3 regions of the Streptomyces sp. NPDC054849 genome follow, and region 3 is predicted to be linked to each of the others. Evidence: riboswitches for the same ligand, from Rfam matches in the RefSeq annotation. Region 3 holds a riboswitch; each other region holds the start of a gene.
What was found. A riboswitch is a leader RNA that binds a small molecule or an ion and turns the genes downstream of it on or off. The one in region 3 is predicted to bind cyclic di-AMP.
Positions count from the first base shown of each region.

Region 1: it holds a riboswitch for cyclic di-AMP, as region 3 does, so the genes downstream of both, ACWGIF_RS15745 (transglycosylase family protein) here and ACWGIF_RS22085 (M23 family metallopeptidase) in region 3, are expected to answer to the same signal.
Region 2: it holds a riboswitch for cyclic di-AMP, as region 3 does, so the genes downstream of both, ACWGIF_RS24605 (LysM peptidoglycan-binding domain-containing M23 family metallopeptidase) here and ACWGIF_RS22085 (M23 family metallopeptidase) in region 3, are expected to answer to the same signal.

Region 1 is NZ_JBSGZI010000029.1:33,812-37,076, reverse strand. It holds gene ACWGIF_RS15750 (transglycosylase family protein) at 108-1,112, shown strand; cyclic di-AMP (ydaO/yuaA leader) riboswitch at 1,392-1,564, shown strand; gene ACWGIF_RS15745 (transglycosylase family protein) at 1,568-2,260, shown strand; gene eno (phosphopyruvate hydratase) at 2,536-3,265, shown strand, end outside.
Region 2 is NZ_JBSGZI010000063.1:37,680-40,944, forward strand. It holds gene ACWGIF_RS24600 (SGNH/GDSL hydrolase family protein) at 1-292, opposite strand, end outside; gene ACWGIF_RS24605 (LysM peptidoglycan-binding domain-containing M23 family metallopeptidase) at 455-1,429, opposite strand; cyclic di-AMP (ydaO/yuaA leader) riboswitch at 1,432-1,607, opposite strand; gene ACWGIF_RS24610 (tyrosine-protein phosphatase) at 1,923-2,714, shown strand; gene ACWGIF_RS24615 (aspartate aminotransferase family protein) at 2,733-3,265, opposite strand, start outside.
Region 3 is NZ_JBSGZI010000051.1:32,393-35,657, reverse strand. It holds gene ACWGIF_RS22090 (M16 family metallopeptidase) at 1-1,266, shown strand, start outside; cyclic di-AMP (ydaO/yuaA leader) riboswitch at 1,485-1,643, shown strand; gene ACWGIF_RS22085 (M23 family metallopeptidase) at 1,657-2,457, shown strand; gene ACWGIF_RS22080 (GntR family transcriptional regulator) at 2,642-3,265, shown strand, end outside.

The DNA of each region.
Region 1 (3,265 bases), on a different contig from region 3:
TTCAGGGCCTCCTGATTAGCAGTCAGTTTCCGGTCGAACTTGTGACAATCGTTCGAAGGCCGCTAGGTTCTGCCGTTACCCCGCTGTTATGCGAAAGGTGCACCTTCATGCGTTCCGGGAACGGCCGCCACAGACGCCCCCGCCAGGTCCCCGCGCTGGTAGTCGCAGCCGGAGTCACTGGCTCCGCGCTGGCATTGCCCCTGCTAGCCGCCACCAATGCCACCGCCGCCGACACCTCCACGTGGGACAAGGTCGCCGAGTGCGAGAGCGGCGGCTCCTGGAGTGCCAACTTCGGCAGTGGCGCGTACGGCGGGCTCCAGTTCACCCAGGAGCAGTGGCAGAGCGCCGGCGGTCTCGACTTCGCCGAGCGGCCCGACCTGGCGAGCCGGTCCCAGCAGATCGCCGTCGCCGAGCGGGTGCTGGCCTCGCAGGGGCCGCAGGCGTGGCCGCTGTGTGCGGCCGCGGCCGGTCTGGACCGGCAGGGCCCCGCCGCACAGGTGGACCCCGGCCTGCCCGGTGGAACGACCGCGATCGGCCCCACGCCGTCGCGCCCCGACGACCATGTGCCGTCCACCGGCGGCGGCAAGCCGTCCACGGACTACGGGTCTCCCACCCCGGCGGCCCCGAGGCCCTCCGACACCCCCTACCTGATCCCCGACGCCCCGTCGGTCGGCCTGCCCGTCATGCCCGCCCCGGACGTCCCCACGACGCCGCCCGCCGTCCCGACCCTCCCGGGCGACCCGGGCACGACCCCGGTGACCCCCGGCGACCCGACGACTCCGACCCTCCCGGCGGACCCGACCGGGCCCACGGCGCCGCCCGCGACCCCGGGGCTGCCCCCGGTCGACCCGACGGCCCCTGCGGACCCGGCAGCCACTCCCGCCGAGGGCAGCGGCAAGCACCGCGGTGCTCCCGCCCCCGAGGCGCTCGGCGTAACTGATGGCGCGTCGGACCCCACGTACACGGTCAAGGAGGGCGACAGCCTGGCCACCATCGCGTCTGCCAAGGGCGTCAAGGGCGGCTGGAACGGGCTCTACCAGGCCAACGAGCAGGTCATCGGCGAGGATGCCGATCTGATCAAGCCCGGTCAGAATCTGGATCTAACCGTGTAACAAGGACACTTCGGGCATCCGGAAAGGGCTGATTGTCGGATTTCCGTAAGTGAGACATGTGTCTCTTCCGGTCAACTGGCGTGTCCTGCCCCGGGGCTTCCGCAAACCCCGTCCTCACCTGCGCAAACACCCTTGAGGGGAGCGCAAGTAGGGGCCGTTTCTCCCCGATGTTCCTCGTTGAACATCGGGGAGGGACCTGTCTACCTTCTGAATCGCCCGCCACCGCGGGCTCCTTCGACCGCATCGCCGAATCCTGCCGGCGGCCGGAGGGAACAGTCGTCGCGTCAAGCGCCGAAGGCAGGAGCGGGGGAACCAAGGTAGGCGCCGGGAGCGGCCGTTGAGAGACGGTCACGCCACCGGCTAGGGGTTAAGACGTGCGCTAGGTCGCACGGCCGGGCAACTCACTCGCCCGAACCCGACAGCTCACCTCGTAGGCGTCGGTGAGGAGAATCTCCATGCTGCTTTCCGGCAAGGGCAAGCACCGCCGCGGTTCCAAGGCCGTTCGCATCGTCACGCTCGCCGGTGTCGCCGGTGTGGCGGTCGCTGCCCCCCTGATGGCCGCGGGCACCGCCAGCGCCGCCACCGCGTCCGAGTGGGACAAGGTCGCCCAGTGCGAGTCCGGTGGCAACTGGGCCATCAACACGGGCAACGGCTACTACGGCGGCCTGCAGTTCTCGTCCTCCACGTGGGCTGCGTTCGGTGGCAAGTCCTACGCCCCGCAGGCCAACCAGGCCTCGAAGTCCCAGCAGATAGCCGTCGCGGAGAAGGTCCTCAAGGGCCAGGGCAAGGGTGCCTGGCCGCACTGCGGCAAGGGCCTGTCGAACTCCTCGTACACCGGTGGCGGCGCCGACACCACGACGCCGACCAAGCCGAAGAAGACCGAGCCGAAGAAGACCGAGACCAAGGTCGCGCCGAAGAAGGAGACCAAGCGCCCCGAGGCTCCGGTCACCCGCTCCGAGCGCACCGAGGCCCCGGTCGCGCCGAAGACCGGCAACGGCTCGTACGAGGTCAAGTCCGGTGACACCCTGGGCACCATCGCCGAGGCCAACGGCGTCAAGGGCGGCTGGGAGAAGCTCTTCGAGCTGAACAAGGACATCGTCTCCGACGCCGACCTGATCTACCCGGGTCAGAAGCTGAAGCTCAGCTGACCACTGCGGCCATAGCCGCAGAAACATGTACAACACACAGCATTCCCACCGCCCGGCGCGTCGTCCCCTCACGCGCCGGGCGGTGGTGTGTGCACCGGCCGAGAGTCGGTGATCAAGGGATCTATGTCCCGGAAGAGGGGTATTCGGTCCCTTTTTCGTCCCAGGGGCCGGGCGGTCGGCCGGTCGAGTGCCCGGATCCGGTTAGGCTCTAGGCGGCAAGGCCATCCCACGGCCTGACACGCCACCGCACACCCAGCGTCACATCCCAGAAGGAGATGCTCGTGCCGTCCATCGACGTCGTCGTAGCCCGGGAAATCCTGGACTCCCGAGGCAACCCCACGGTCGAGGTCGAGGTGGGCCTCGACGATGGCAGCACCGGCCGTGCTGCAGTTCCGTCCGGCGCCTCCACCGGTGCATTCGAGGCCATCGAGCTCCGTGACGGTGACCCCAACCGTTACTTCGGCAAGGGTGTCGAGAAGGCCGTCCTCGCCGTCATCGAGCAGATCGGGCCGGAGCTCGTCGGCTACGACGCCACCGAGCAGCGCCTGATCGACCAGGCCATGTTCGACCTGGACGCCACCGACAACAAGGGCTCGCTCGGCGCCAACGCCATCCTCGGCGTTTCCCTCGCCGTCGCGCACGCCGCGTCCGAGGCCTCGGACCTTCCGCTCTTCCGCTACCTCGGCGGTCCGAACGCGCACCTGCTGCCCGTTCCGATGATGAACATCCTCAACGGTGGGTCGCACGCCGACTCCAACGTGGACATCCAGGAGTTCATGATCGCCCCGATCGGCGCGGAGTCCTTCTCCGAGGCGCTGCGTTGGGGTGCCGAGGTCTACCACACCCTCAAGAAGGTCCTGCACACCAAGGGCCTCTCCACCGGGCTGGGCGACGAGGGCGGCTTCGCCCCGAACCTGGAGTCCAACCGCGCCGCGCTCGACCTCATCGTCGAGGCCATCAAGCAGGCCGGCTACACCCCGGGCAAGGACATCGCGCTCGCGCTGG
Region 2 (3,265 bases), on a different contig from region 3:
CGGGCCGGATGATGTCGTTGCCGCCCGCGCAGAAGGTGACCAGGTCCGGCGAGAGCGCCTTCGCCCTCGGGAGCTGGTCGGCCACGATCTGGTCGAGGAGCTTCCCGCGTACCGCGAGATTCGCATACCGGAAGTCGTGCTCTTCGCGCTGGTCGGCCAGGAGTACGGCGAGCCGGTCCGCCCAGCCGAGAAATGAATCCCCGGGTCCCGGGTCCCCCACGCCCTCGGTGAAGCTGTCCCCGATCGCCGCGTACGAGCCGATGGTCTTGAGTTTCGTCGTCGTCGCTGCCACGGGAGACATCCTTCACTCCCGTAACCAACCTACGCCAACGTAATGAGGGGTTGACGGGCCGTGATCTATACCACCCGGGGGATAAGGAATATGTACACGTGAGGCCGGGACCCCCCTCGGGCCCCGGCCTCACGCGTGTTCGTGCTCCGCCGGCGGGTGCCGTCAGATGGTCACGCCCTTCGAGCGGAGGTAGCTCAGCGGGTCGATGTCCGAGCCGTACGACTGGCCCGTGCGGATCTCGAAGTGGAGGTGCGGGCCGGTCGAGTTGCCGGTGGAGCCGGAGAGGCCGATGCTCTGGCCGGCGGTGACGCTCTGACCGGACGAGACCGACAGCGAGGACAGGTGGGCGTACTGGGAGTACTTGCCGTCCTCGTGCCGGATGACGACCTCGTTGCCGTACGAGCCGGCCCATCCGGCGGAGACGACGGTGCCCGCACCGACGGCCTTGACGGTGGTGCCGGAGCTCGCGATGAAGTCGACGCCGGTGTGGTAGCCGGAGGACCACATGCTGCCCGCGACCTTGTAGTTCGTGGAGATGCCGCCGCCGAGGGGGGCCACGAAGCCGGAGGCCGACTGCTGCTCGGCAGGCGCCTCGGGGGCGGACTCCTGCTGCGCCGGGGCGGCCTCCGGGGCGGCCTCCGGGGCGGTCTCCGGCGCCTGCTCCGGGGCCTGCTCCGGCGCCTGCTCCACCGCGGCCTTCGGGGCCCGCTTCGGGGCGGCCTCGCGGACGGCATCGGTCGGAGCCGCCTCGCCACGGCCGCCGAGGGTGAGCTTCAGACCCGGGTGGATCAGCGACGGGTCGGTGCCGACCGCCTCGCGGTTGTCGGCGTACAGGTCCTCCCAGCCACCGGACAGGTTGCGCTCCTCGGCGATCTTGGAGAGGCAGTCGCCCGGAACGACCGTGTAGACGGTCGGCGCGGCCTGGACGGCGGCGACGGGCGCCGCCTTCAGCGCGGCCGGAACCTGGGGGGCCACCGCGGGGGCCACCGCGGTCGCGGTGGTCGGGGCGCCGGCCGCCTGGGCACCGGCAGCGCCCATCAGCGGCAGTGCGAGGGCCGCGCCACCGGTGCCGGCGAAGGCGATACCGCGAGAAAGGGAAAGGGACTTGGGACGGCGGTGCTTACCCTTTGCAGGCATGGCGAATTCCTCTCCGGCGCCTGCGAGGTGAGCTGTCGGGTTCGGACTGGAGATGTCCGGCCGCACATGTACGAGACATGTACGACTTCACCCCGAGCGATCCCGTCGAAAAGATCTCCGGGACAGCGGCTTACCTGGTTCCCCCGCTCCTGCCGCGCGAAATAGTCGAGTGCGGTTTCCGGGCGGCGGCAGGATTCGGCGATCCACCCGGATCGATCGCGAAGGTAATCCCTGGAGACCACGGGTAACAAGCCATGAATTCCCTGACGCGATAACAGGGATGAGGGATCGACGGAATTCCCGTCACCCTGCGTCCATTCCCCACCGTCAACGGCCCCGCCGGCCGGGCCTTTCGGCTTTCGCGATCAGGCACTCACGGTCACCGTATGATCTGGCTCACGGGGACGTGCCCGATCTCGCCTCCGGATATGGCAAGTTGGCGTCAAGTAGCTCAATTCGGACAGAAGTCTCATCACGAAGCGGAGGAGTTCCCGTGACCCAGCAGATACAGGAGCCGGAGCTGACCGGAGTGCGCAATTTCCGCGATGTCGGCGGATTGCCGACTTCTGATGGACGAAGGGTCATGACGGGACGACTCTTCCGAAGCGGACATCTCGCACATGCCACCGAAACCGATGCAGAGTTCCTCGGTTCGCTCGGCCTCCACACGATCTTCGACTTCCGCAACGGCGCCGACCACGCGCTGGAGGGGCCGGACGTCGAGCTGCCGGGCGTCCGGAACGTCAACATCCCGCTCTCGGACCCGGCCGACGGCCGCGAGTTCTGGAGACTCGTCCGCGACGGCGACCTCGGCCGGCTCCGCTCGATCCTCGGCGACGGCAAGGCCGCGGCCCGGATGGCGAACTCCTACCGCGGGATCATCGAACACCGCACCGCCGAGCACAGCCGGGTCGTGCACGCCCTGGCGCAGGACAGCGTCCCCGCCCTCATGCACTGCGCGGCCGGCAAGGACCGGGCCGGCCTGTCGATCGCCGTCACCCTGCTCGCGCTGGGCGTCGAGCGCGAGGCGATCGTGGCGGACTACCTGGAGTCGAACGCCCCGCACCGCCGCTACCGCGTCCGCCGCAGCGGCGAGTCGGCCGAGGCCCGCTCCCCCGAGGTGATGGAGCTGCTCGCGCCGCTCTTCGACGCCCGCGCCGAGTACCTGCTCGCCGCCTTCGACACCATCGACGGCTTCTGGGGCGGCGTGGACCGCTACCTGGCGGAGGGCCTCGGGCTGAAGCCCGAGACCCTCGACCGGCTGCGGGACCGGCTCCTCGCGTAGTCCGCCCGGAGCGGGCCGTCAGCGCTGGGCGACGGCCTGCTTCACCAGCGTCCTGCCGAAGTCCCACATGAGCCCGGACCCGCCGTGCGCCTCGTCCATGACCTCGCGGAAGGCGCCGACGAACCGGTCCACGTCCGTCTCGTCCACGACCAGCGGCGGAATCAGCTTGATCACTTCCAGGTGGTCCCCGGAGACCTGGGTGAGGATCCGGTGCTTCTGGAGCAGCGGCACCACGACCATCTGCGCGAAGAGTCCCTTGCGGGCCGCCTGCAGCACGGTCCACCGGCTGCGCAGCCCCAGCGAGGAGGGCCGGCCGAATTCGATGCCGATCATCAGGCCGCGTCCACGCACCTCGTGCAGCAGCTCGTACTCGTCCACCAGGGCCGCGAGGCGCCCGCGCAGCAGGTCGCCCATCGCGCGGGCCCGGGCCACGAGCCCCTCGTCGTCCATGACCGACAGCACCGCCAGCCCGGCCGCCATCGCCTGCGCGTTGGATCCGAAGCTCGCGGAGTGCACGAGCACGCGGTCCATCGACGAGTAGACCTTCTTGA
Region 3 (3,265 bases):
CACCGGCCGGGCCAGCAGGTGATCGCGGTCGAGGTCAACCTCGCCGCCCCGCTCGACGCGGAGCCCGAGGGCCTGGACGGCGTGGCGACCATCATGGCGCGCGCGCTCTCCGAGGGCACCGACAAGCACTCCGCCGAGGAGTTCGCGGCCGAGCTGGAGCGCTGCGGGGCCACCCTCGACGCGCACGCCGACCACCCCGGCATCCGGGTCTCCCTGGAGGTCCCGGCCTCCCGGCTGCCCAAGGCGCTGGGCCTGCTCGCCGAGGCGCTGCGCGCCCCCGCCTTCGCCGACTCCGAGGTCGACCGGCTGGTGCGCAACCGGCTCGACGAGATCCCGCACGAGCTGGCCAACCCGCAGCGCCGCGCCGCCAAGCAGCTGTCCAAGGAGCTCTTCCCGGCCTCCCTGCGGATGTCCCGGCCGCGCCAGGGCACCGAGGAGACGGTCGCCCGTATCGACTCCACCGCCGTACGCGCCTTCTATGAGGCCCACGTACGCCCGGCCACTGCCACCGCGGTGGTCGTCGGCGACCTGACCGGCATCGACCTGGACGCCGTGCTGGCGGACACCCTGGGCACCTGGACGGGCAACGCCGCCGAGGCGCTCCCGGTGCCCGCGGTGACCGCCGACGACACCGGCCGCGTGGTCATCGTGGACCGGCCCGGAGCGGTCCAGACGCAGCTGCTGATCGGGCGGATCGGGCCGGACCGCCACGACCGGGTCTGGGCGGCCCAGGTGCTGGGCACGTACTGCCTGGGCGGCACCCTCACCTCCCGCCTGGACAAGGTGCTGCGCGAGGAGAAGGGGTACACGTACGGCGTGCGCGCCTTCGGCCAGGTGCTGCGCTCCACCGCGGACGGCAAGGGCGCCTCGATGCTCGCCATCAGCGGCTCGGTGGACACCCCCAACACGGGGCCGGCGCTGGACGACCTCTGGAAGGTGCTGCGCACCCTCGCGGAAGGCGGTCTGACCGACGCCGAACGTGACGTGGCCGTACAGAACTTGGTGGGCGTGGCCCCGCTGAAGTTCGAGACGGCGGCCTCGGTGGCCGGCACGCTGGCCGATCAGGTCGAGCAGGAGCTGCCGGACGACTACCAGGCGCAGTTGTATGCGCAGCTCGCCGAAACCGGCACGGTGGAGGCCACTTCGGCGGTCGTGAAGGCCTTCCCGGCGGACCGGCTGGTGACGGTCCTGGTGGGCGACGCGGCGCTGATCGAGGAGCCCGTGCGGGCGCTCGGGATCGGTGACGTCACGGTCGTCGCCAACTGACGGCCTCATGAGCGTCAACTGACGGCCATTTGAGGCGTATGTGCAAGGGGCTCTGGCGGCTTGTCCGTCAGGGCCCTTTTTGTCTGTTTAGTGGTGAGGTTGCTTTTATGTGATGTGGCGTACGCAACAAAAAGCCGTGTCTGTTTGGCGATTGACTGATGATCCGCCTAGCGTCGGCCGTGCTGTCCGTCAGTTGTGCCCGCCGCACCCGCGGCACCGGGCAGCGATCGCCGAGTCCCCGTCAGGCGCGAGCCTGGGGAGCCGGGGACCCACATGAGTCCCTGGGGTGAATCGGACCCCCTCGCAAGAGGAGGCCCGTAGGAGACCTTCCTGCTCCGAACCCGTCAGCTAACCCGGTAGGCGAGAAGGAAGGAAAGGATCAAACCCTTCATGGCGTTTGGCAGTCGTCCCGCTGGTTCCGGCAAGCACCGTGGTTCCAGCCGCCTGAGCAAGAAGACCGCCGGTTACGCCGGTATCGCCGCGATCGCCACGACGGGTGTCGTCGGCTCCCTCGCCGCCCCGGCCTTCGCCGCGGACAACCACAGCAGCTCCGCCCCGGAGAACGGGCTGGGTGCCGTGGTCGTCGCCGAGGACCTCGCGGGCGATCTCGCCGACCAGGCCGAGTCCCAGCAGCGCCTCGCCGACCAGGCCGCCGCCAAGGCCCAGGCCGAGGCCGAGGCCAAGCAGAAGGCCGCCGAGGCCAAGCGCCTCGCCGAGGCCAAGGCGAAGGCCGAGCGCGACGCCGCCGAGCGCGCCGCCCGCGAGGAGGAGCGCAAGCGCCTCAACACCTTCGTGTCGCCGCTCGACAGCTCGTACGTCAGCACGCAGTACAAGGCGGGCGGCGGCATGTGGTCCTCCGGCAGCCACACGGGCATCGACTTCCACGCCGCCTCCGGCACCTCGGTCCACGCGGTGGGCTCCGGTACCGTCGTCGAGGCCGGCTGGGGCGGCGCGTACGGCAACAACGTCGTCATCAAGCACAACGACGGTTCGTACACGCAGTACGGTCACCTGCTCTCGCTGAGCGTCTCCGTCGGCCAGCAGGTCACCCCCGGCCAGCAGATCGGCCTGTCGGGCTCCACCGGCAACTCCAGCGGCCCGCACCTGCACTTCGAGGCCCGCACGGGCTCGCAGTACGGCTCGGACGTCGACCCGATCGCGTACCTGCGCTCGCACGGCGTCAGCCTCTGACTCCGTCCCGCACCGCTTCACCGAAGACCCCGGCTCCCCGAGCCGGGGTTTTTGTGTTGCATCTTCGTGCAAATGTTTCGTATTTCCGGCCGCTCTCGGAAATTATCGTGTGTTCCCATAGAGTTGCAGCGCACGCATGGGCGTGCGAGGGGACTGGCAGTCGGAAATAGGCGGAGGTTCGGTCTTGCGTATTCCTGCGCACGCGGTATGCACAGCAATCCGCGACGACATCGTCTCCGGGGTGTTCGAACCGGGCAGTCGGCTGACCGAGGAGGTGCTGGCCCGCCGGTACGGAGTCTCGCGCGTCCCGGTCCGCGAGGCGCTGCGGACCCTGGAGTCCGAGGGGTTCGTGACCACGCGCCGCCATGCGGGGGCCTGCGTGGCCGAGCCGACCGAGCAGGAGGCCGCGGACCTCCTGGAGGTACGGATGCTTCTGGAGCCCCTGGCGGCCGCCCGGGCGGCCCGGCGTCGCACCGAGGCGCACCTCAAGGTGTTGCGCGGGCTGGTCAGACTGGGGCAGGAGCGCGCCAGGCGCGGCCAGGGGGAAGATCTGCGGTCCTTGGGCGGCTGGTTCCACGAGACGCTCGCGCAGGCGTCCGCCAGCCCCGGGCTGATCGCGCTGCTGACGCAGATGCGGCACAAGATCGCGTGGATGTACGTGGTGGAGGCGCCGGCCCGGCCCGTGGAGTCCTGGGCGGAGCACGGCGCGATCGTGGACGCGGTGGCGCGCGGGGACGCCGAGCGGGCGCGGGCGCTGACGGCGGTGCACGCCGACCGGACGGCGGGGGCGCACCGGCCGCGGCTCCGC